3 regions of the Pontibacillus sp. ALD_SL1 genome follow, and region 1 is predicted to be linked to each of the others. Evidence: riboswitches for the same ligand, from Rfam matches in the RefSeq annotation. Region 1 holds a riboswitch; each other region holds the start of a gene.
What was found. Region 1 has a riboswitch for cyclic di-GMP ahead of IMZ31_RS18245 (EAL domain-containing protein). Riboswitches for the same ligand answer to the same signal wherever they lie in the genome.
Positions count from the first base shown of each region.

Region 2: it holds a riboswitch for cyclic di-GMP, as region 1 does, so the genes downstream of both, IMZ31_RS13615 (pilus assembly FimT family protein) here and IMZ31_RS18245 (EAL domain-containing protein) in region 1, are expected to answer to the same signal.
Region 3: it holds a riboswitch for cyclic di-GMP, as region 1 does, so the genes downstream of both, IMZ31_RS22640 (Ig-like domain-containing protein) here and IMZ31_RS18245 (EAL domain-containing protein) in region 1, are expected to answer to the same signal.

Region 1 is NZ_CP062974.1:3,680,614-3,687,924, reverse strand. It holds gene IMZ31_RS18250 (FAD-dependent oxidoreductase) at 1-1,099, opposite strand, end outside; gene IMZ31_RS18245 (EAL domain-containing protein) at 1,356-2,066, opposite strand; cyclic di-GMP riboswitch class II at 2,202-2,280, opposite strand; gene IMZ31_RS18240 (glycoside hydrolase domain-containing protein) at 2,448-3,095, opposite strand; gene IMZ31_RS18235 (LysE family translocator) at 3,200-3,832, shown strand; gene megL (methionine gamma-lyase) at 4,458-5,660, shown strand; gene IMZ31_RS18225 (metal-dependent hydrolase) at 5,892-6,494, shown strand; gene nadA (quinolinate synthase NadA) at 6,536-7,311, opposite strand, start outside.
Region 2 is NZ_CP062974.1:2,662,308-2,669,618, reverse strand. It holds gene IMZ31_RS13630 (GspE/PulE family protein) at 1-166, shown strand, start outside; gene IMZ31_RS13625 (type IV pilus twitching motility protein PilT) at 179-1,219, shown strand; gene IMZ31_RS13620 (type II secretion system F family protein) at 1,223-2,428, shown strand; cyclic di-GMP riboswitch class II at 2,508-2,591, shown strand; gene IMZ31_RS13615 (pilus assembly FimT family protein) at 2,672-3,106, shown strand; gene IMZ31_RS13610 (prepilin peptidase) at 3,175-3,927, shown strand; gene pilM (type IV pilus biogenesis protein PilM) at 3,950-4,930, shown strand; gene IMZ31_RS13600 (hypothetical protein) at 4,961-5,545, shown strand; gene IMZ31_RS13595 (hypothetical protein) at 5,535-6,290, shown strand; gene IMZ31_RS13590 (SPOR domain-containing protein) at 6,445-7,311, shown strand, end outside.
Region 3 is NZ_CP062975.1:633,006-640,316, reverse strand. It holds gene IMZ31_RS22655 (hypothetical protein) at 1-289, opposite strand, end outside; gene IMZ31_RS22650 (hypothetical protein) at 377-664, shown strand; gene IMZ31_RS22645 (hypothetical protein) at 734-949, shown strand; gene IMZ31_RS22640 (Ig-like domain-containing protein) at 984-2,111, opposite strand; cyclic di-GMP riboswitch class I at 2,142-2,224, opposite strand; gene IMZ31_RS22635 (hypothetical protein) at 2,491-2,706, opposite strand; gene IMZ31_RS22630 (hypothetical protein) at 2,839-3,633, opposite strand; gene IMZ31_RS22625 (apurinic/apyrimidinic endonuclease family protein) at 3,830-4,609, shown strand; gene IMZ31_RS22620 (hypothetical protein) at 4,736-5,056, shown strand; gene IMZ31_RS22615 (hypothetical protein) at 5,135-5,509, shown strand; gene IMZ31_RS22610 (hypothetical protein) at 5,599-6,072, shown strand; gene IMZ31_RS22605 (hypothetical protein) at 6,150-6,659, shown strand; gene IMZ31_RS22600 (hypothetical protein) at 6,726-6,908, shown strand; gene IMZ31_RS22595 (SNIPE associated domain-containing protein) at 6,996-7,311, shown strand, end outside.

The DNA of each region.
Region 1 (7,311 bases):
TCATTCCCCATTTCCGATATCCAGTGGCGACAAAAATATTAGAATGACGGGAAGTTAAATGGCCGATATATGGCACTTTATCCATTGTAATTAAGTCTTGTGCCCCCCACTGCTGTAAAGTTCCAGATAGATCAAAATGCCTGCGTCCGAAATTCTCTAAAGCATCAAAATGTTGTTTTGAAGAATTGCTCTGACCCGCTTTGTGGCTTTCTCCACCTAGTAATAGATAGGTTTGATCTTTAAAGGATGTCGTTCGTATAGAGCGCTTTGGTTGATCTGCACTTAAATACATTCCCTCTAAAGGTTGGTCCGTTTTCGCTGCTACAATATAAGAACGCTCAGCATACATGCGGCTAAAAAAGAAGCCTTTACCGTCGTAAAAAGGAAAGTGTGAAGCTGAAACGATCGATTTACAGGTTACTTTAGCTCCGTTTTTTGTAACAATTTTAGGCTCGGTTCCTTCTTCTACATCGATAGCTACAGTCTGCTCAAAGATACGGACATGCCTTTTCGTCATTTCTCTAACTAAGTGTTGTAAGTAGGAAAGGGGATTGAATTGCGCTTGATTACGCATTACAATTCCTTTCTTTATAGATAGATCAATTGGAAGGCGATCAATGATTTCTCCTTCTATACGGAGCATTTCATAGGCTTTCGCTTCTTGTTCGATCTTGTGATTATTTTCCTCGCTAATACCGTAAATATAAGCATCTTCTGTTGTGAATTGGCACTTGATCTCGTCCTTCTCTACCAAGTTCTGAATAAATTCTAGCGCTTCCTGATTAGCGCGGTAATACTTCCTTGCTTGTTCTACTCCAAAGTGGTGAATGAGCTCATCATAAATGAGGTCATGTTGAGCAGAAACTTTTGCGGTAGTATGACCTGTCGTACCGTGTAAAATTCGATCAGCATCTAGTAAAGCTACACTCATCCCTTCTTTAGAAAGCAAGTAAGCAAGGGTAACACCGGTAATCCCTGCTCCTACAATTCCCACATCCACTTGAATATCTTCTTTAAGCGATTCAAACTCAGGCAAATCCGTTTGCTTCATCCATAGGGTTTTTTCATTGGCTAAATGGGCATTTGATTTACGTGTCATCATGCTCCTCCTTGGCATTTGTACTATTATTTACTATGCCGTGGAGCGAGATGAACTATACGATGAAGACTGCAGGAAGATCAATAAATTTGGCACTGTTCATGTTGGTTGTTGATTTTTAATTCCTCCACATAAGAACTCTTCTAGCAACGGACTATGTCTCAGCTTCGATCTTTCTGCAACTCTGCTTTATAACCAAAACAAAGACCACTGATTGGTAAGACAATTCAGTGGTCTTTTGGATGGTGTGGATTTTTCAACCGACTACAAGAGCTTGAGGCTTGCCGATAAAGTACCCTTGCGCTATATCAATCCCGATCTCTTTGGCTAACTTAAGGTCATCTTCTGTCTCAATTCCTTCTAATACGACCGTTGTATCCCCTTTAAAATAATCGGTGAAAAGGGAGACCAGTTTTTGCTTCTTATCACTTGTAGCTAATTCTGTTGCAAAATAACGGTCAAGCTTCAAGTACTCTGGTTCCATTTCAACTGCTTTCTTTAATGAAGTAGCCCCTTGTCCGAAATCATCGATCGCAAATTTAATCCCCATCTCTCGTAACATGTTAATACGAATAGGAAGGAGGGGAGACTCCCACATGGCCTCCTCTTCCTTCGCTTCATTCATTTCGAAAACGATAGATGGAGCAGGAGAGGAAGAGACTTCTAGAATGGAATGCATAAATCGAATGAAATTGGGGTGAAGAAGGGTAGACATGAACATATTTAGAAATAGTTTTTGATCGTTAGGTTGATTAGAATAATGCGTGAAAGCTTTCTCGATCGACATGGTATCAAGTTTGTAGAGAATGTTAGATTGCATAGCGATTTTAAAAAGTGTTTCAGGATTGGATTGAATAGTGGAGCGTAGTAGAGCTTCATATCCATAAATAGCATCATCGGCCAGGTGATGAAGGGGCTGATAATTGTGAAATAAACGGTTTTTCTGTAAAAGTTCAAAAATATTCATAAAATCCCCCGTGTTCAAATGGTTGTGATGGATCACGTTCTATTAATCTATTATTAGGGTGAAACGAAATCACGAAAATAAATCAATGTTCATGCCAAGGCTTTTGAAGCTAAAAAAACCCCATTGAATAAGATCAATGCGGCCGGTTGCGCTACTAGCTCGACCAACCATAAGCGCCCAAATACAGATTGGTTTCAAAGCTTCCTGTCGTATTATGTAGGAACTAGTACTATTATCATAGCAATATTTGCTTAGCAAATAAAGGTTAATAATTTAAATTTTTACACAACTTGAAAGCGAACTTCACATTTTTAATGTGCGAGGTGTACGAATAAAAGGCTAAGTAACCATTTAACGATTGGTCCTTAGCCTCATTCCTTTTTACCATAATAAATTGAGAAGGCGGTCATTTATGAGGTTGGTGTTAATGGGGCAAGCTTGGGCGTCACGACCATATTGCCACCCCCATACATTTGATTTGCAAGAAAGTTTAGCAGGTGTATATTTCGGTGCTTTACGTGCTCTTGTAACTCCGGTTACCGGTTCTGCACTGCAAAGGACGGACTGTGCAGCCACTTTATGATCCTTTGAGGCTGCCTTGCAAAAAGCTTCATTAAATTTTCCTTTTGTAGGATTACAAGAAAATCCGGGTTGATACCCTGAAGAGTACATACCTTCCACGTACCCTCGAATCCACGACTCATCAACTTTAAAGGACTTGTCAACGTTCGCAAACAGAACCTTTCCTTTAGGGAAGTTTAAACGCCTGGCATGAAAAACAGCGTTTTGAGCAATGACTTTTCCTTTCCTATACCCTGTGGCCTCTGTGAAATTATTGTAAATGGCCATAACTTTCGTACCGCTACTATGCAATCGTTCAATTTCTGAGACAGTTAATCCTTCCGAAACCTCAGGGACAGTTGATAGGTAGCGTCCCCAGTATTTGGGCTTGCCGTAATTCTTTAGTACACAGTCATATAAATCTTTTGTGGCTTCTTGTGTAGAATCCACACCCCATTGATAAGCCATGTTGTTCTCCTCTCTGTAGCAGAAAAGTATTCCAAAATGATCTTTGACCCGCTAATATAGAACCTACATACATACTATTCAAAAGAAGAAAGTAGGTGTTTCACTTGAGTATTTATCTTTTACTATCGTTTCTAGGAGCTGCTGTCGTGCTTACATTGATGCCTGGTCCTGATAATCTATTTGTGTTAGCCCAAAGCATTTCTCAAAATAAAAAAGCAGGCATTGCTACAACATTTGGATTATGTACAGGGATACTAGTCCACACATTAGCAGCCGCTATTGGAATCACAGCTCTTGTCTATCAGTCTGGGCTAGCTTTTATGGTAGTCAAATATGCTGGAGCGGTTTATTTATTGTATTTGGCATGGCAAGCGTTCAAAGAAGAAGGAGGAGATCTTCGGGTTGAATCTAAGCAAGCACTTGAGTATAAGAAGCTTTATAAAAGAGGTGTACTTATGAATGTCCTGAATCCAAAAGTTTCTCTCTTCTTCCTTGCTCTATTTCCTCAATTTATTGACCATTCAAAAGGAGCTTGGGAGGTTCCATATCAAATGGTCGGGCTTGGAGTATTATTCCTAATACAGGCCTTCATTATTTTCACTACTATAAGTTTCTTTGCTGAGAAAGTAGGAAATTGGATATCAAAAATCCCTCAAGTAGGCAGACGTTTGAATGTCGCAAAAGGAGTATTGTTAGGAATCATCGGAATCAGTCTTGCCTTAGGTGAGAAATCCTAGCAAAGTGAAAGGAGAGGTGAATTGTCTTATTTGAGGCAGTTTGCGCTTTTTGTTTTGGGATGTTCTGATGCATTGGTCGCGCGTCGGGACACTTGGCCTGGGCGTCCGGTCACTTCGGTCGTACGTCCCGACACTTTAATCGCTCGTCCGGACACTTGGCCTGGGCGTCCCGTCACTTCGGTCGTACGTCCGGACACTTTGGTCGCGCGTCCCGACGCATGGCCCGGTCGTCCCGTCACTTCGGTCGTGCGTCCCGACACTTTGATCGCTCGTCCGGACGCATGGCTCGTACGTCCCGTCATTTTGGTCGCGCGTCCCGACGCATGGCCCGGTCGTCCCGACACTTTGGTCGCGCGTCCGGACACTTGGCCTGGGCGTCCCGTCACTTTGGTCGCGCGTCCCGACGCATGGCCATGTCGTCCCGACTACAGGAGTTGGGGTGTTCAAATCGAGTTCTTCTTATGGTAGGTAGTAGTATAGAAGGCTTCCTTATAACCTTTTTGTTATTTGGGTGAACGAACGGAAACAAAACCATTATAAAACAAAAAGAAAACGCTTTCATTTTTCGGCAACATCTCATATGATGTGAATAGAAGGCTTTAGAGGCAAAAAGGGGGACACCATGATGGGGAAGAAAGAGCACGGTTTTGAAACGAAAGTAATTCATGGAGGCTATGACTCAAAAGATTTTTTAGGAAGCCTAACGACACCGCTATTTCAAACGTCGACATTTACCTTTGATAGTGCAGAGCAGGGGGAAAATCGATTCGCAGGTACAGAGGATGGTTATGTCTACTCGAGGTTAGGCAATCCGACTGTAAGGGCATTAGAGGATCGGATTGCTCAGCTTGAAGGGGGAGAAGCGGGCCTTGCATTTGGATCGGGAATGGCGGCTGTTTCAGCTGTATTAATCGGTCTAACAAAGGCTAACGATCATATCCTTTGTTCTCGTGGGGTTTATGGATGTACATTTGGCTTATTATCCATGATGGAAGACAAATACAATATTACAACGTCTTTCTCTACAATGGATACGGAAGAAGAAATTCGAAATTTAATCCGTCCGGAAACGAGTTGCATTTACGTCGAAACACCGATTAACCCTACAATGGAATTAATTGATTTAGAGATGGTTACCAAGGTGGCAAAGGATAAAGGCATTCCAGTTGTAGTCGATAACACGTTTGCCACGCCTTACTTGCAAAAGCCGCTTGAGCTTGGTTGTGACCTGGTTCTTCATAGCGCTACAAAATATATTGGTGGCCACGGCGATGTCGTTGCAGGGCTTCTAATAGGGAAACAAGACATCATTCAACAATTGGCCATGACGACTCAGAAAGATATTGGGGGCATCATATCTCCATTCGATGCATGGTTGTTATTGAGAGGATTGAAGACCCTCCCTGTGCGTATGGATCGTCACTGTGCGAATACGGAGAAAGTCGTTGCTCGTTTAAAAGATCATCCTTTAGTGAGCAGTGTCTATTATCCAGGTGATGTTCAACACGAAGACTATGAGATTATGAAAAAGCAAATGAAACAAGGAGGAGGGCTCATTTCTTTTGAATTAAAAGGCGGTAAAGAAGAAGCACAAGCATTCTTGAATCACCTTACCTTTATTAAAAAAGCTGTTAGTCTAGGAGATGCAGAATCTCTTATTCAACACCCTGCGACCATGACACATGCTGTCGTGCCAGAAGAGATAAGAGAAAAGATGGGCATTACCAACTCTCTAGTTAGACTTTCAGTCGGTCTTGAAGCATGGGAAGATATTTGGGAAGACCTTCACCAAGCTCTCAACCAAGTGAGCCAACCCAAAACCATCTAAGTCATTGAAAGAACCTCAAACAGAGGTTCTTTTTTAATGCAGTAAAGGAGTGAAGGGTGTCAGACACGCGTCACCACTTTAAAGCGAAGACGCGTGTCTGACACCCTTCAGTACGCTAAAGTGTAATTCTGGTAATGTTTGGTCTTGCGCTATTTTCTAAAATTGAGTAACATTGGATTTCGTAACCAGGTGTTCAGCGAAAAGAGAGTACATCAGAGAGGGTGGATGCATGTGGTTGCGTCTAGTCACCAAGTAATGGGGATTACTTGGGGGATCGGTGCGATTACGTTATATAATATGTTTGACGTAATCCCTAATAAGATGTTTGCAACAGTTCTGTTCTTTGCAGCTGTTGTGATCGGATCGTTAATTCCAGACATTGATACACCAAAGTCTAAGCTTGGTGGGCCATTTGAGAGATGGGGATTTATGCTAGTTGTTTGCCTTGTTGGAGTGGAGATCTTAACGCCAGGCTTAAATCAAGCCGTGCAGTTTTTACTAATGATTTTATCTCCGTTGTTGTTCGTATTTTCAGGGCATCGTAAGTTTACCCATTCGATTGCGTTTATAGCCTTAATGGCTTCCTATAGCTATATGCTTCATATTTACTTAGACATTCCGTTGTTTTACTTAGCCGGATTTTTGACGGGTATTGTATCGCATTTATTTGGCGATTTCTTAACGAAAATGGGCATACCGATCCTCTATCCATTTAGTAAACGCTATTATCGGTTCTTTATAACATTTAAAACAGGATCGAAAACAGAACAGAGTATTACAGCAGCACTCGTCGTGTTAAATATCATTTTCATAACGCGTAACGTCCTAGGATAAACAAAAAGAGGGTAGCCTTTCAAAAGGCTACCCTCTTTATCTTAAGCGCGGCTTAACATACGATCTAAAGCTTCCTTTGCATATTCTGCAATATCACTGTCAACCTTGATAAGGTTAAGAGGTTTACCTGATTCAATTGCCTCGAGGCACCATGCAAGGTGGGGGAGGTCAATTCGGTTCATCGTTAAGCATGGACACATGTTTGGATTAAGGGAAATAATGTGCTTGTCGGGATGTTCCTGAATAATCCGGTTCACCAAATTCATCTCCGTACCTATAGCCCACGAACTTCCTGCTGGAGCGGCTTCAATGGTTTGAATAATGTGGTTTGTGGATCCGGCATCATCCGATTTTGCCACAACTTCGCGCCTGCACTCTGGGTGAACAATGATCTTCATATCTGGTTTTGTTTCTCTTAGGTGTTCTATGTTTTGAACGGTAAAATTCTCGTGAACGGAACAATGGCCTTTCCATAAAATGACGAGAACGTCTTCTAAATGTCCTTCATATAGTAGTTGCTCTGAAATCGGATCCCACACTGCCATTTGTTCAAGCGGGATCCCTAAGTCATAGGCGGTATTCCTGCCTAAGTGTTGATCAGGTAGAAATAGGATGCGTTCCTTTTGAGTGAATGCCCATTTCACCATAGCTTGTGCATTAGAGGAAGTGACGGTAGCTCCGCCATATTTTCCAACAAACGCTTTAATAGCAGCTGTAGAATTCACATAGGTGAGGGGTAAGATTGTATCTTCAAACAAATCGCGAAGCTTACTCCAAGCCTTTTCTGTTTGATCAAGATTAGCCATATCCGCCATTG
Region 2 (7,311 bases), 1.0 Mb from region 1:
TGATGAAACGATTCGGAAAATGATGATGAACAACGGATCTATGTCTCAGATTAAGGAGTACGCCTGGAAGAAGGGGATGATCTTTTTAGTTGATGATGGCTTGCTTAAAGTCAAGCAAGGACATACGACGACAGAAGAAGTGTTGCGTGTAGCTAAAAGTGAGTAAGGAGGTGTGTTCATGAAAGAGCGATTTGAGAAACTGTTAAGGGCAGCATTTGAGTTGAAAGCTTCGGATATCCATATAACGGTCGGTGTGCCTCCGATCTTTCGATTGCACGGAGATTTAAAGCAGTACGGGAAAGAAACGATGCGACCAGATGATACATTGGGGATGGCGAAAGCGATTCTGTCAGAAACACTATGGGATACGTTTAAAGATAAAGGAGAGGTCGACTTCTCCTACGGAATCCCTGGTGTGTCACGTTTTCGTATTAATGCTTACCACCAACGGAATTGTGTATCACTAGCTGTTCGAATTGTGCCGACAGAAATCCCTACACTAGATGCCTTACATATGCCTAATGTATTAAGAGAAATTGCTGAGAAACCTCAAGGGCTTGTGCTCGTTACTGGACCTACAGGAAGCGGAAAGTCAACAACGCTTGCATCCATGATTGATTACATGAATAACTCGATGCGTCGACATATTATTACACTCGAAGATCCAATAGAGTATTTACACTCTCATCGGTATTCCATTATCGATCAGCGGGAAGTAGGGTTCGATACGAATAACTTTGCCAATGGCTTACGTGCTTGTTTGCGTCAGGATCCTGATGTCATCCTAGTCGGAGAAATGAGAGATTTAGAGACAATCTCGACAGCTATTACAGCTGCTGAAACAGGACATCTGGTATTAGGGACACTTCATACAACCGGAGCAGCAAGCACCATTGATCGAATTATCGACGTGTTCCCACCTAATCAGCAAACGCAAGTACGTATTCAGTTAGCTAGTGTCCTTCAATCCATTGTGTCACAGCGCTTGTTTCAGCGTAAGGACAAGAAAGGGAGGCGGGCTGCTACTGAAGTTCTTATGAATACGTCTGCTGTTAAGAACCTTATCCGGAATGAGAAGATTCACCAGATTCCTAATATCATTCAGACGTCCAAAGCCCAAGGCATGCACACTCTTGATTTTTCTGTCCGTGCTTTAGTGGAGGAAGGGGTTATCACAACAGAAGCGGCCGCCCCGTTTTTAGAAGAGAGGGGGCAATAGAGAATGGCTTACTTCAAGTACAAAGCTCGTACACCTAAGGGGAAGATGAAGGAAGGACGTATAAAAGCTGACTCTAAGCGAGAAGCTGTTGGGAAATTAAAAGAAGAGGGGATGACCGTTGCAACCATTAATGAGCTGAACAGCATTTTGTATAAAGATATACAACTAGGGAGTCAGGTGAAAAATAAAGAATTTGTCATTTACCTTCGCCAGTTTGCGACGTTGCTTGAATCAGGTATATCGCTCATTCAATCTACTTATATTTTAAAAGAACAGACATCTAGTAAAGCACTTCAGCGAGCACTCACCCAAATAGCAGAAGATCTTGAAGGAGGTCTTTCCTTCTCTGATGCGGCAGAAAAGCATCACAAGATTTTCCCCGATTTATTCGTCAATATGGTTCGGGCCGGTGAAGCTGGAGGGAACCTTGATGAAATCCTTGACCGGCTTGCTGGTTATTATGAAAAGCAGTACGACACACGACAAAAGGTCATTTCAGCTCTCGCATATCCGGTCGTTGTGTTGGTTATTGCCATTGGGATCGTGATCTTTTTATTAAGCTTCGTCGTGCCCAGGTTTGCGGATATGTTCCTGTCCTTCGGAGGCGATATCCCTCCGATTACACAATTTGTGATGAGTTTAGGGGAAATTTCACAGAGCATGTGGTGGTTGTTTATCGTAATTCCACTTCTTGTTTATGGGGGAATTCAGTATATGAAACAGTACCCACGATTCTCTTATGGACTCGACCTTGTGAAATTAAGAATTCCTATCTTTGGTCCTCTTATTCAAAAGGCGGTATTAGCTCGTATGACACGGACGATGAGCTCATTATTTAATAGTTCTGTACCGATTTTACAAGCGGTTTATATCACAGAGCGTATTGTCGGCAATAAAGTTGTCGAATCGGTCCTGAAAACGACAAGAAAATCCCTTGAAAAGGGAGAATCCATGGCAGCTCCGATGCAAAAGCACTGGATCTTTCCTCCTCTTGTGACTCAGATGGTTTCTGTTGGGGAGAGCTCTGGTTCTTTAGATCATATGCTAGGGAAAGTGGCTGATTTCTATGAATCTGAGCTAGATTACGCAACAGATCGGATTAAAAGTTTAATAGAACCTATAATGATTGCTTTCCTTGCCCTGATCGTCGGCGGGATTGTAGCAGCCATTGCCATCCCAATGTTCTCTATTTTTGAACAAATTGGGTAAATGTGCTAAATTCATAAGATAATAGTGGTAATCATGAGACGGATTTACTATAATGGGTGTAGATGATTACACGTATGAAGATACCACCGGAAGCGACGAAAGGTTGGCTGTATATGGGCACTTAGCCACCCTGGAGCGAGTAGTGCAACCGACCGTACATAACAACAGACATGTTCATGGTGTGGTCGTTTTTGTAATGAGAGTTTCATAATTATTTATTATAAAAAAGGGGAGAACAGACTCATGTTAAAGAAGTTTCGTCAATTGATGAACAAAGATGAGAAAGGTTTTACGCTTGTTGAACTACTTGCAGTTATTGTTATTTTAGGGATTATTGCGGCGATCGCAGTGCCTAGTATTGCTGGAGTTATTGAGAATAGTAAGAAAGATGCAGTGGTTAGAAGTGCTGAACAAGCATTGGAAGCAGCTCGATTAAAAGCGCTATCTGAAGATGACTATGATTTTACAGCATCTTTCGCTACTCTGGCTTCTGACGATTATTTAGAAAATAATACCTTCACTGGTGGCGTGAAAGTAGAAACTGACACTAATGGGGACGAAAAATACAGTGTATATGTAAGTGGTGGAAACGGATATTCACTAGGAAGTGAGTCCGCATATAAAACTAAAGATCAAATAATTAGAGATAATGTCTCAAAGATTACAACTACGGATTGATAACTTATTTATACCCCTGTATTTACAGGGGTGTTTCTTTTAGAAAAAAGTAGAAGGTGATAGATAAATTGTATACTTTCAGTTATGCGATTGTTTTTACTGTAGGGTTGGTTTTGGGTTCTTTTTTTAATGTGGTGGGTTTCAGAGTACCGATTAAAGAGATGAATAGGAGTTCTAGATCTCAGTGCCCAAATTGCAAATACACATTAAACTGGTATGATTTAGTGCCGATACTTTCCTACATAACCATAAAAGGCAAATGCCGCAAATGTAAAACGAGTATTTCACCCCTATACCCGATAGTCGAAGCGGCTACGGGATTTTTGTATGCTTATAGCTTTATACGATTTGGCTTCTCCACTGAACTTATCGTTGCACTCCTTTTCACTTCGTTACTCGTTATTATTACAGTAACCGATCTAAGCTATATGCTTATTCCTAATGTAATCCTACTCTTTTTCTTACCGCTTCTCATTATTGGTAGAATTGCTTCCCCTCTTGACCCATGGTGGGATTCGTTAGCGGGAGGGGCGATAGGTCTCATTTTAACAGCCATCATTATTATTGCTAGCAAGGGCGGTATGGGTGGTGGAGATATGAAGCTGTTTGGTGTCATTGGCGTTGTGCTTGGATTGCCAGGAGTGCTGTTAGCTTTTTTCTTATCTACTTTATACGGATCTCTCATAAGTGGAGTGTTGCTTTTGTTTAAAAAGATTGATCGGAAAAAGCCAGTTCCATTTGGACCCTACATTGTGTTAGGTGCTTTAACGAGTTATTTCTTCAAAGCTCCTATTATTGATTGGTACCTTCACTTATTCTAATCAGAAAGGCAGGTGACTGAGTGTGTTCAAGCTTAGAAAGTCAAAAGAGCGCATTAACATTATATTTAAAGACCATGTACTCCGATATATAGAATGTGACACTCCGGAGCTAACGGGTATAGTGGATTGCGGAGAACGTTATCTGGAAAGTGGGATTATAGAAGAAGGTAAGATCGTGGATGCAAGGAAACTCTCTTCTATTATTGAGGAGTTGGTTGAAGAGAAAGAGTGGCGTAAGAAGAAAGTATACTTTAGCGTGCCAGATGCCTCCGTTATTATTAAACCGTTTCATATTCCGAATGATTTAAAGACGGCTGATGAGGTAAAGGGATACTTGTATATGCAGATCGGTGAAGGGTTGCATCTTCCTTTTGAAGAGCCCGTATTTGATTATGTCGTGTTAGAAGAGAAGACGAATATGAACGAAGTGCTCTTGTTTGCCTATCCGGAATCACGGGTTCGGGCTTTTGAGTCAGTTCTATTAGATGCGAATACGAAACCAGCTGTAGCGGACCTGACTTTTTTGTCTTTATACCGTTTATATTATGATTTGGATCATGCCCGTTCAGAGGATCATTTACTGTCCCTTCAGTGGAATTTGGATGGTGTCGTGTTAACGGTTTTTCATAATTGCCATCCTCAATTTACACGTTACATGAAGAGTGGATTAGATCCTAACTTGTGGGAAGTACCGGTTGAAGGGGATACAGACGTACGTTTTACAGGTGATGATCAAGAAATCGAGGCCTATATGGAGGAACAGATGAGAGAAGTCGAGCGCATTATGAACTTCTATCGCTATTCTGTCACAAATGGCGAATCCGCTGTTACAAATCTATTAATCTCAGGTGATTTTCCTTTGTTACATAAAGTGTATGAAAAGTGCCAGCGCGATTTACAGTTGAACGTAAAAATGATAGACTCTAAAGAATTTTCAATAGCCGAAGACGGAGTCATTCCATTTCGATATTCAGAGTCCGTTGGCTTAGCCCTGAAACCATAGGCGGGTAGACGTTAGGGGGATCGAAAGTCGATGAAGGTAGAAATAAATTTACTTGAACAGAAAGAGAAACAAAATTTGGTGCCTTATTTAATGGCTCTTGCGACTGTCCTTGCCATTCTCTTCATTTGGCTCCTCCTTTACATGGACAAGCAAAAAGCTTTAGATGAAGCAGAAGATGTGAATAGTCAAATTCAGCAAGTGAGAGTAGCGCAACAGGAGTATCAGGAAGCGCTGAAAGATGAAGTTCAGACCAATCGTCTTGAATTGCAGCGTTCTGTTGAGGCATTAGAAAGCAACCTTTTCCCTGCAGTCTCACTTCTTGAGCGAATGGTCTCGTTGTTGCCAGAGCGTGGATTCTTTGAGCGCTACGTCTATGTTCGTCCTCAATCGCTGCTTCTTTATGTTCGATTCGATGACTTTCAGGATGTGGCAGCTTATACAAATACGCTAATTGAAGAAGATTATGTGGAAAATGTGTCGGTCCAACAAATTACGTCGAACGTACTCGAGGAAGATTTAGACCCCACTCAGTATAGACCGAGATATGTGGCTGAATATGAAGTGACACTTAATAAAGACCTATGGGAAGAGAGGGGGCAGGACGATGAAGATTGAATGGAGACGAATACATACGATTGTTGTCGTTTTACTTGTCATCGTCTTTCTCGCTTTTTACTGGATTGTTCACTCTCTCTATGTAGATCCAGCTCTTCAAGAAGTCGACCGAGTGAAATCTTCACTTAATAATGAGGAAAGAATACTCAATTCACTTGCCGATCAAAAAACAGAGCAGCAGGATCTTACCTTAAAAACGTCGCGAGAATTGCAATTAAAGCTCCCGGTTCTGCCTGTTCAGGACCAAGTCATTCTGGCTATAGAGCGGGCTGAAAACGTGTCTGGAACATATATTGAGTCAGTTGTTCTAGATGGTGACGAAATGATAGAAACAGGAGAAAATGAGGGTGGAGATACGGTTGAACCGACCAGTGAAACAGAAGAAGAAGTGGCAGAGGAAGCAGAAGAAGCATCAGCTGTTGATTCCCCTCCTGTTATGCCATCGGTGAATGCACTTACGTACCAAGTCAACGTTCAGGCAAATAGTTTCAAAGATTTAACACTTTTTCTTGAAGAACTAGAACAGATTCCTCGCCTGGTAAGTTTTGATGAGATCGAGTTTCAACCAAATGAATCTACTACTGATGAGGGGGAACAAGTTTCTTTTCTTGTAACCTTTTCTGCATTTTATGAACCTGATTTAAGCGGATTGCAAGATGAACTTCCCCAATATCATTATCCTGAACCCTCTCAAAAAGAGACGCCATTTGAAGATGATGAGGATTTATCCGAGGCTGAACAATAGAGCCATGCACACCCTTTCAATATGAAAGGGTGTTTTTATGTCTTTTTGCCAAATCATGGCGAAAAGACGAGAACCCCAGATGACAGAAGTCGCCTTTCTTTTCTCTAGTCGTGTGATAGATTGAAACAAACTAGTAGAGAAATGAGGGGAGCATGTGGACAAGCACAATAAGATCTCCGTTCGTATTAATGGAGAAGATACGTATCTTGACCGGGACAAAGATGTGAAGGAAAAGAATGTTACAGATGAGTTAGTCGTCGCCAAAGAAGAGCAGGCGTCTGCGATAGAGGAGTGGATGGAAGAGCAAGAAAAGAAAAAGCAGACTGATGAGGATGTAAAGGAAAAGCTACCCGTTTATGAGCGGAACTATTCTCCTAAGAAACGATCGTTTTCTCTTCCATCTGAAATGAAGCAATTATTAATTGCTGCAGCTTCAGCCATTCTTGTGGGAACACTCATCGGTTTTATTATGATTCGAATCTTTGGTGGTATTGAGGGTAGTGCTAATGGTGGGGCTCAGCCTGCTATGCCAGCGCTTCAGCCGGGAACTTCTCAAGGTCAGGGGGGAGTAGCGGGTAATGGGAACGCGCAAGCTCTTTCATTTCCTGGGGTTTCTGCCTTTGTTGTACAAGCTGGGATCTTCTCAACTGAAGAGAAGGCAAAAACGTGGGCTAGCAATTTATCTGAAAAGGGGTTAGAGGGTTATGTCTGGCCTAGGGATGGACAATTTTATTTATTTGCAGGCGTAGCTTCATCTAAGGAGAATGGAGAGAAGATAGCTACGTATTTAAAAGACCAAGGATTTGAAACTTTCGTGAAAGAGTGGCATGTAGGGAGTGGCGACAAAAAGGTAGCGCAAGCTGAAGGGACATGGATTCAATCTGGTGTGGAGGCGTGGAAGAATGTATTGCCAGCCACAACGTCCTTAATTGAAACAGGTTCAGGATCTGCTTCTGAATTAGCAGCTAAGGTTGATGCTTGGGAGCAAGCGATTCCAAATGAAGCTTCAGAGAGAACAGCT
Region 3 (7,311 bases), on a different replicon from region 1:
GAAAATCTTCAAATTCACGCCCAATCGGAATTTCCTCCTCTCGTAACGCCGATAAACACCCTAAATCATGAACAGCCGCATAGAAAAAACGCCCGAACAACGCACGGTCGTTCTGAAACAACTCCTTCATTTCTCGTTCTGGATCAAAATAAGACGGACTTACAGCAGGAACAAAACAACAGAGACAATGGAGCAATCGTTCCATTTTATCAATCTCACTATCCGTGAACCCAAGCTCCCTTCCTTTTTGGAACCACCTTTCCCGATACGCCCGTCTGATATCTTTCATACCAACACCTCCCCTATTATCCTATGCATCTTTCCTCTTCTTTTATGAAAAGGGATCGAGTAAGATAAAGGTGGAGGTGTTTTGCCTATGAAAATCAAATCAAAAAAAGATATAGCTCTCTTGTTAGAAGACTTCCCTCGATTCACCCCGTTTGATGAGAGAGGAAAGAAACACTACCTTGTTTTTCATGACAAAAAACGAGGAGGAACCTGGACACTCATGCAATACAGGGACGGCGTCATGACACGGCACGGAAAAGGGGAAGGATATTGTGATCAGGGAGAAGAACGATTGTATGAAGAGGATCAAATGAAGTTCCTGTGGGAAAATCGAAAAGCTGTCAATGCCGTGTTGCCTTCTTTATTAGAAGTGTAAAAAAAGCGTTTTCTTTTTCGCGAGATTGGTATTCGTGTTACCCTAAACCAAAAAGAGGGAGCTGATCTCATGACCACGGTTGTTTGCATGATTTCTGTTGTAGATGAGGACGGGGTTCATTTCCAATCACAGCAAAGGTATCCTGCAACGAGAGTAGCTGATATGATGATTATATATGGCGAACGATCAACCCTAGGCATTGAGTACAGTGATCAAAACGAATGGTATAAATCTCACTTTTCTGTCCTTGCTAAACAAGAAACGCCGCTTTTACAGGTCGTCTGATGCAAAAAAACCGATGAGAAATCATCGGTTTTTCTTATCCCTTAATCCAGCTCAGAATCGATTCAATCATGTCATTGAAAGCCTGAAGCGCTTTTTTAAGAACACCTATTTCCTCTTCCTGTGCTTTCAATGTGGATTGATACTTTTCGTTCTTTTCTTTCTCTTTTTGAATTTGTTCTTCTATCGTTTGCTCATAATCCGATTCTTTTTGATCAACTTTTTGTTCCAACTCTTTTTTTGTTTTTTCATTTTGGCTAATTTGATCAGCCAATGCTTTATTGGAAGCAATCAGTTCTTTCAATTCTTCCTCTTTTTTCTTCAGTTCTTTTGGTGCGACAACCTCTTTTTTCGCATCTGTTGGTTTATCTTTCACTTCTGCCTTCTTATCAGCATTCGCTTTAGATTCTTCTTTCTCCACTTCTTTCTTTGTTTCTTCTTTTATATTCTTATCTTCAGCCTGCGCATAAAATTCCTCTGTATGAAGGTTATCGATCACATCTCTTGATGTGTTGACCTTGACGGGTCCTGTATAAGGCGTTCCTGTAACCATTACAGTCGTTTCGTATGTATGGTTCCCCCATTTCGCTTTAACGGTAGCCTTCCCTTCCTTTTTACCCGTTATAACAGGTCTGTTGTTCTTCATTTCAACAGCAGCAACAGAAGGATTGGAAGAAGTCCACGTAGCCTGTCCTGTGACTTCTTCCTCTAACGAAGAGTAAGGATAAGACCCGATTAAATAAAATTCCTCTTTCACATTTGGACGTAACGTTAAATCAGATGGGTAGATTTCTGCTTCCATTTCTGGAACCGTTACAATAAATGATGGAGATGATGCCCCCACGTTTGCCTTAATCTCCGTTTTTCCTGGTCCGACTCGTTCAACAACCATACAGTCTCCCAGGCACTCCCGTAAAACAGCCACACTTTCATCTTCTACCGTATACGTGACGTCTTTTGAGATATTATCTCTTGATCCGTCTTTATATCCGTAAAGAACAAGTGTAGAGCTGTCTAATCTGCCTAGTTCAATTCCTCCGTTCTTAGCCCCCATCCCAAGTTTGAATTCATATCCGTTTTTCAGAGCGGAAGCCGACGAAGGTAAAGCTGAAAGTGCCAATGATAGAGCTAACCCTGTTGCGAAAATCTTTTTGATCATTTTCATATTTATCACCTCTCCTTTTGAAAAAATTCTTCTGGTAGCCAGACGAACGTAGGTCTCCCCTTAGTCTCTAGGCTTTGCGTCCTGACCTTTCGATCAGTTTGCCTTTTTCAAAAAGAATGGTAGGTCTTACGGGGTGTTGATACCATATTTTTGTCTGCTGTGGGTAAAAAAACGATGTTTTTAAAAAGGTATGTACGACAAAAAAAAGGATGCGATGCCCCACCCTTTTCTCTAAGCATATTGTTTCGCGTTTTCTTAGCGCATTCTCTAAAACGGCGAAGAAAAGTCGTTTGTATTTATATGAATTACTCCAAGAACTCCATCAACCACGTATATTGCTCTTTGAAATCTCCTATAAAAATAAAATTCCGTCAAGAACTTAACCTTCTAAATAGTGATACGCTTCTTTCCAACTGTTGAAAGATTTAAAATTAAGATGGTGTAGCCCCTCATTATAATTTTCTGGATCACCTTTAATAACTCCAACAATAACCTTCTTGTTTCTGCTACCTTGCAGTCTATATTGGGGGTTTTGGTTTAGTAAATCACTGTATTTATTTTCTTCTAAAATCTTATTTCTTAATTCTTTTTTCATATTTCAACATCTCCCTTAACTAGAATATTCAACTTGCAAGACGAGAACAAACAGAAATTTGTATATTTAGCCCTATCGCTAACTAAATCCCTGCTCTCAACCACTTGTACACAAAACGCGACCTTATCGATTTTACGCATATTTTTTTGTTTCTTTGATTCGTTCTTCGAGACGACGATTATAAGCCGTTCGGTTTTGTATAAACCGATCGATTTTATGAAGATCATCAACCGTGTTTTTCATGATGAGTTCTACATCGAATTTTTGGATATCCTGGTACATTTCAATATTATTTTTCAATTCACGACGCTCTTTTCGTAAATCCCGATACCACAACATCGCATAATACAATGTAATGGCGTCGCATTTGTCTCGGAGGAGTTGCTTTTCCAGATTTATGATTGCTTCTCCGACACGATTCAAGCTTTCTTTTTCAAGGGTTTTCTCTTTCTTTATATCCTCTTTAAACGAGTGGAAGACCCCTTCTGAAACTTTGACCATTTCTAGCAGCTTCTTTCTGAACTCTTTATAAGCAATGGATAATTTGGGAGGATTTTGCTGAACGAGGATGGTCCTTTGGGTTGTATTCTTAGGCATTTTTCTCGATCGTTTATAGGCATACCATCTATTCAAAACACTTTGAATTTTGTGAACCCTCCTCACGACATTCCCTTGTCCTGAACAAGTCTTTTTCAAACGCCTCGAAAATTCACAAGCTTTTTGAATGGTCGGCCCTTCCCAGTTTTCTATCGCATGAACAACCTGGAAATAGTCATTCCATTCCTCTGTTTTGCGCAAGTTTTTGGATTCTTTCTCAAGAGCGTGTACCATCTCTTCCCCGCGCTGAACCTCTTCCTCATATTCACCAGTTTGATTAAACCGATCAAGAAGACATTCTAAGCTGTAACACATTCCATCCGTTATCACTAGACTTCTTCCTCTCTGGAGTGTTTTCCCTATTATAAGGCGAATGTTAAGCAATTGCTGAAATCTCTATTATTTAATCATTCGGAGTTGCTACTAAGTTTTTATTTGGAGCTCGGGCTCAAAAGCGAAATACCCTTACTCACCCCTTGATTCCTCCTATAAAACTACTATGATTCGATAAAAAGGAGGGATCGCTATGAGCGTCAGCCACCGAGTTAAATCGTCAACAAGCGAAAAAGCGGTTTTAAATCGTTTGCTTTTCTCACCCTGCACATTCGAGTTCCATCTCACAGAACAAGATTTAACCCCAAAAGGAATCCTTCATCTAGAAAAGATGATCACCCTTGTTCAGAGAGAAGGAGCACGTGTTTATCTTCATCACCCTATGACCTACAAAGGGAAACCTCAACACATCCTCTCCCCCGATCTAGAAAGAAAAACCTATTTTCAGTGGAGCACAAAACAATTGGTGGAGATATCCAGGGAATATCAGACAAAAACCGTGCTGCACGGCAATTACCATGAATCGACCCCTATCCCAATTAACGAGCGTAACACAATACAATTATATGAGGAGTTGCAAAAGTATATGGAACGAGGACGTGACCATCTTTTGTTCGAAGACAGCACCTCGGGATTGTTTTCCTACCAAAACAAAGATCTCATCAGCACTGTCATCACTCCTCTTAAGCTCCCCCTCGTTCAGGATTTAAGCCATTCTTTTATCGCGGTAAGAGGAGATCAAAAGCGATTTATCGATCTCGTTCATAGGGTGCATCCTTATGTTCAGTACTATCATGTAGTGGATAGCTTTGGTGAATACCACGACAGCCTCACGATCGGTAAAGGGAAAATCAACTGGAAGGCCGTAAAGCCTTACATCATAGAAAGAGATTACATATTCGAAGTCGGGCTGCGAGATTTTGACCGATGTGACGAAATGGTTGAAAGCGCTTATGTATTTCATAGGATCTAGTACGTTTTTTCCGAAGTGTTATTCCCTTTTCTTTCTTGACTATCGGATTTAGGTCCCTATAATAAGACCGTTTTACACCTCTGTAAGTCCTGACTCAAGCAGGCTTGAGCAAGAAAGGGGTCTTCTATGACGATGTTTTCTACTTTCAAGGATCACTCTCACATTCTCCCACTCCGAAACGCTTACAAGAAAGCTTCAGAAGAGATTGAGAAAGCAAGCGGACTTTACTTAACGCTTAATCCATCTACAAACTCTCTTATGATTTCGCTGCCCGAACACCTCGAACATCCCCTCGTTCAATCAATCCTGACTGTGTTCTTTGACCTGTCTAGTGAAATTGAACGAAAAGAGAACGCCTTTCACCTAAAGGGGTACCACACTCAAAATGCCCACCTGGCGCTTATTCTCCTGTCAGAACTATCGTATCCAAGACACGTTGTATCGTAATAAGGCGATCCTGTTCGCCTTTTTTTACGCCCTCCCTTCCCGCCGTGCTACACTGATAAAAAAGAGAGGTTGATGAAGATGGAAAACGAATGGATCTTAACAGACGATGGCACGGTTCCCCAGTGGGTGAAAAAGGAAACTGAAAAAGAATTTGATGTTCTTGAAATTGTTCCTTTTTATGGGGATGAGGAAGAAGCCTCTTATACGATCAAATCCATCTATGTGGATTTATCTGATTACTCTGACGAGGAAATCCTGAACGAAATCAAACCGTTTGGATATGAATCAAAGGAAGAAGTCCATGAAACTTATAAAGAAGAGGCCAACAGAATTCTAGCCGAATGCATCGCCGAAAATATGACAGAAGAGGACCGCGACAACTTTTCGGAACATGAAGTGAAAGAATTCATGAAAAAAAACTACGGAATCACGGTAGATTGGAAATTAGAGTAACCAAAAAACTCCTTTTAAGAAGGAGTTTTTTTGCTTGCCTTGACTATTTATCTCTCATATATATAAAGGGAAAAAGAGGAGGCGATATTATGAATAAATCAAATACACTTATAGCATTATTAATAGCTGTACTCATCGGCTTGTCTACTGCATTTGCTGAAACCTATACGTACTCTGTTACGATTGAAGAACCAGTGATTGGAATTGATGTAACAGCTACGAACGCAGACAACTCAACAAAACTATTGTCCCAAACCACGTTGAATACAAATCAAATCAATATATCCGACACCATTCAAATCGACAATACGGGCAATACTGCAATTGATGTGATAGTAGAAAATCAATCAAATAACAGTTTGAGCTCTATGGGTAGCGATGCCTACCCTAATTATTACATTATGACGTACAGCGGTACACGATTATACGAAGATACACCAGAAACGATCACAACGCTTAACCCTTCAGATTCCTTTTCTGATACGTTGGATATCGAAATTGGGTGGGACACAAATCCTGGGACTTATGAATTTGTTGTAGAATATACAGCGCAAGCTCAATAGCGATAAAGCAGGATGACATAATAAAAAAGGGAAAGCCCCCTCCTTTTACTAATGAGTAAAAGGAGGAGGCGATTTTTATGAAAAGAATCATACCTTTACTTTTCCTTATATTCTTTTGCACCCCCGCCTTAATAAACGCGGAAGGTCTGCGGTTATCGCCAGCAAAAATCACGTTGAATTCTCCTGTTCCAATTGGCGTGAAAACCCATTTGCAAACGTATACGGTATACAACGACTCCGACCAAGAGAAAGTTGTTTCCATAGAGACAGGCAGCGGAATTTTTTCTGACAAAGAGAAAGTACTCATCCCTCCTGGCAACACTGACACATTTTCCGTTTACGCCATATTAGATTCGAAGGACGCCTCATCAGAACCTTCCACCAAAAAGGTAACTGTCCGTACGAACTCAGGTGATTATTCTGGCATTCGGTTAATTGCCTCTATCACGCTGGAAACAGAACAACTGTTATTTCATGAAAAAATTTTATTGTTTCTCGTAACGCATAAACTGAAAGTGATACCTATAACTGCTTTAGGGTATTTAATTTTGTTACTTTTGAAACGAAAGAAGACAAAACATACATAAATTCTTGTTTGATATTTCCCCCAAATAATCCCTTAAGCGTTATACTGTTCCAAAGGAGATGATCCCTTGGTTGGAACATTTGATGAGGACAAAGAACCCCTGCTGCTCACGAGAGATGAACTGCTCCAGTACCATCGATTATTGAAGCACCTGGATGAATGCTGGTTCTTCCTGCCTTCGCTATGGTATCAATTTCGAATAAAACGTTTGGTGTCAAAAGGTAAAAAACGAAGCGAAGAGGCCGAATAAGCCTCTTTTTCCTTCGTTCAGTTTTTGTGCAAAGACTCAGGGTGGTCTGATATACTGGAAGAAACAAACAGTAAGGGAGAGGATTTCGTGAAAAAACCTTGGTATCTATCGACGTGGTTCATTTCGCTCAATTTTGCGCTTAGTTTTTTATATGTCCCCATCGTTTCGGGCATCATCCTTCTGATCTTGGAACAGCGCAGGCAAAAAAGAATCGATCAAACGATTGAAGAAGCAGGACTCGATGAGCCCGTACGCTTACAGGAGAAAGTCACAGAGCTTGAGAGATCTATCGAACGACTCTCAGCCCAAGAGGAGCAGCAGAAGAAGAAAACAGAAAAATTAAACGAAGAATGGCGAAAAAAGAAAGAAAAAATGGACGAGGAAATCAGTCAAAAGAAAGGCG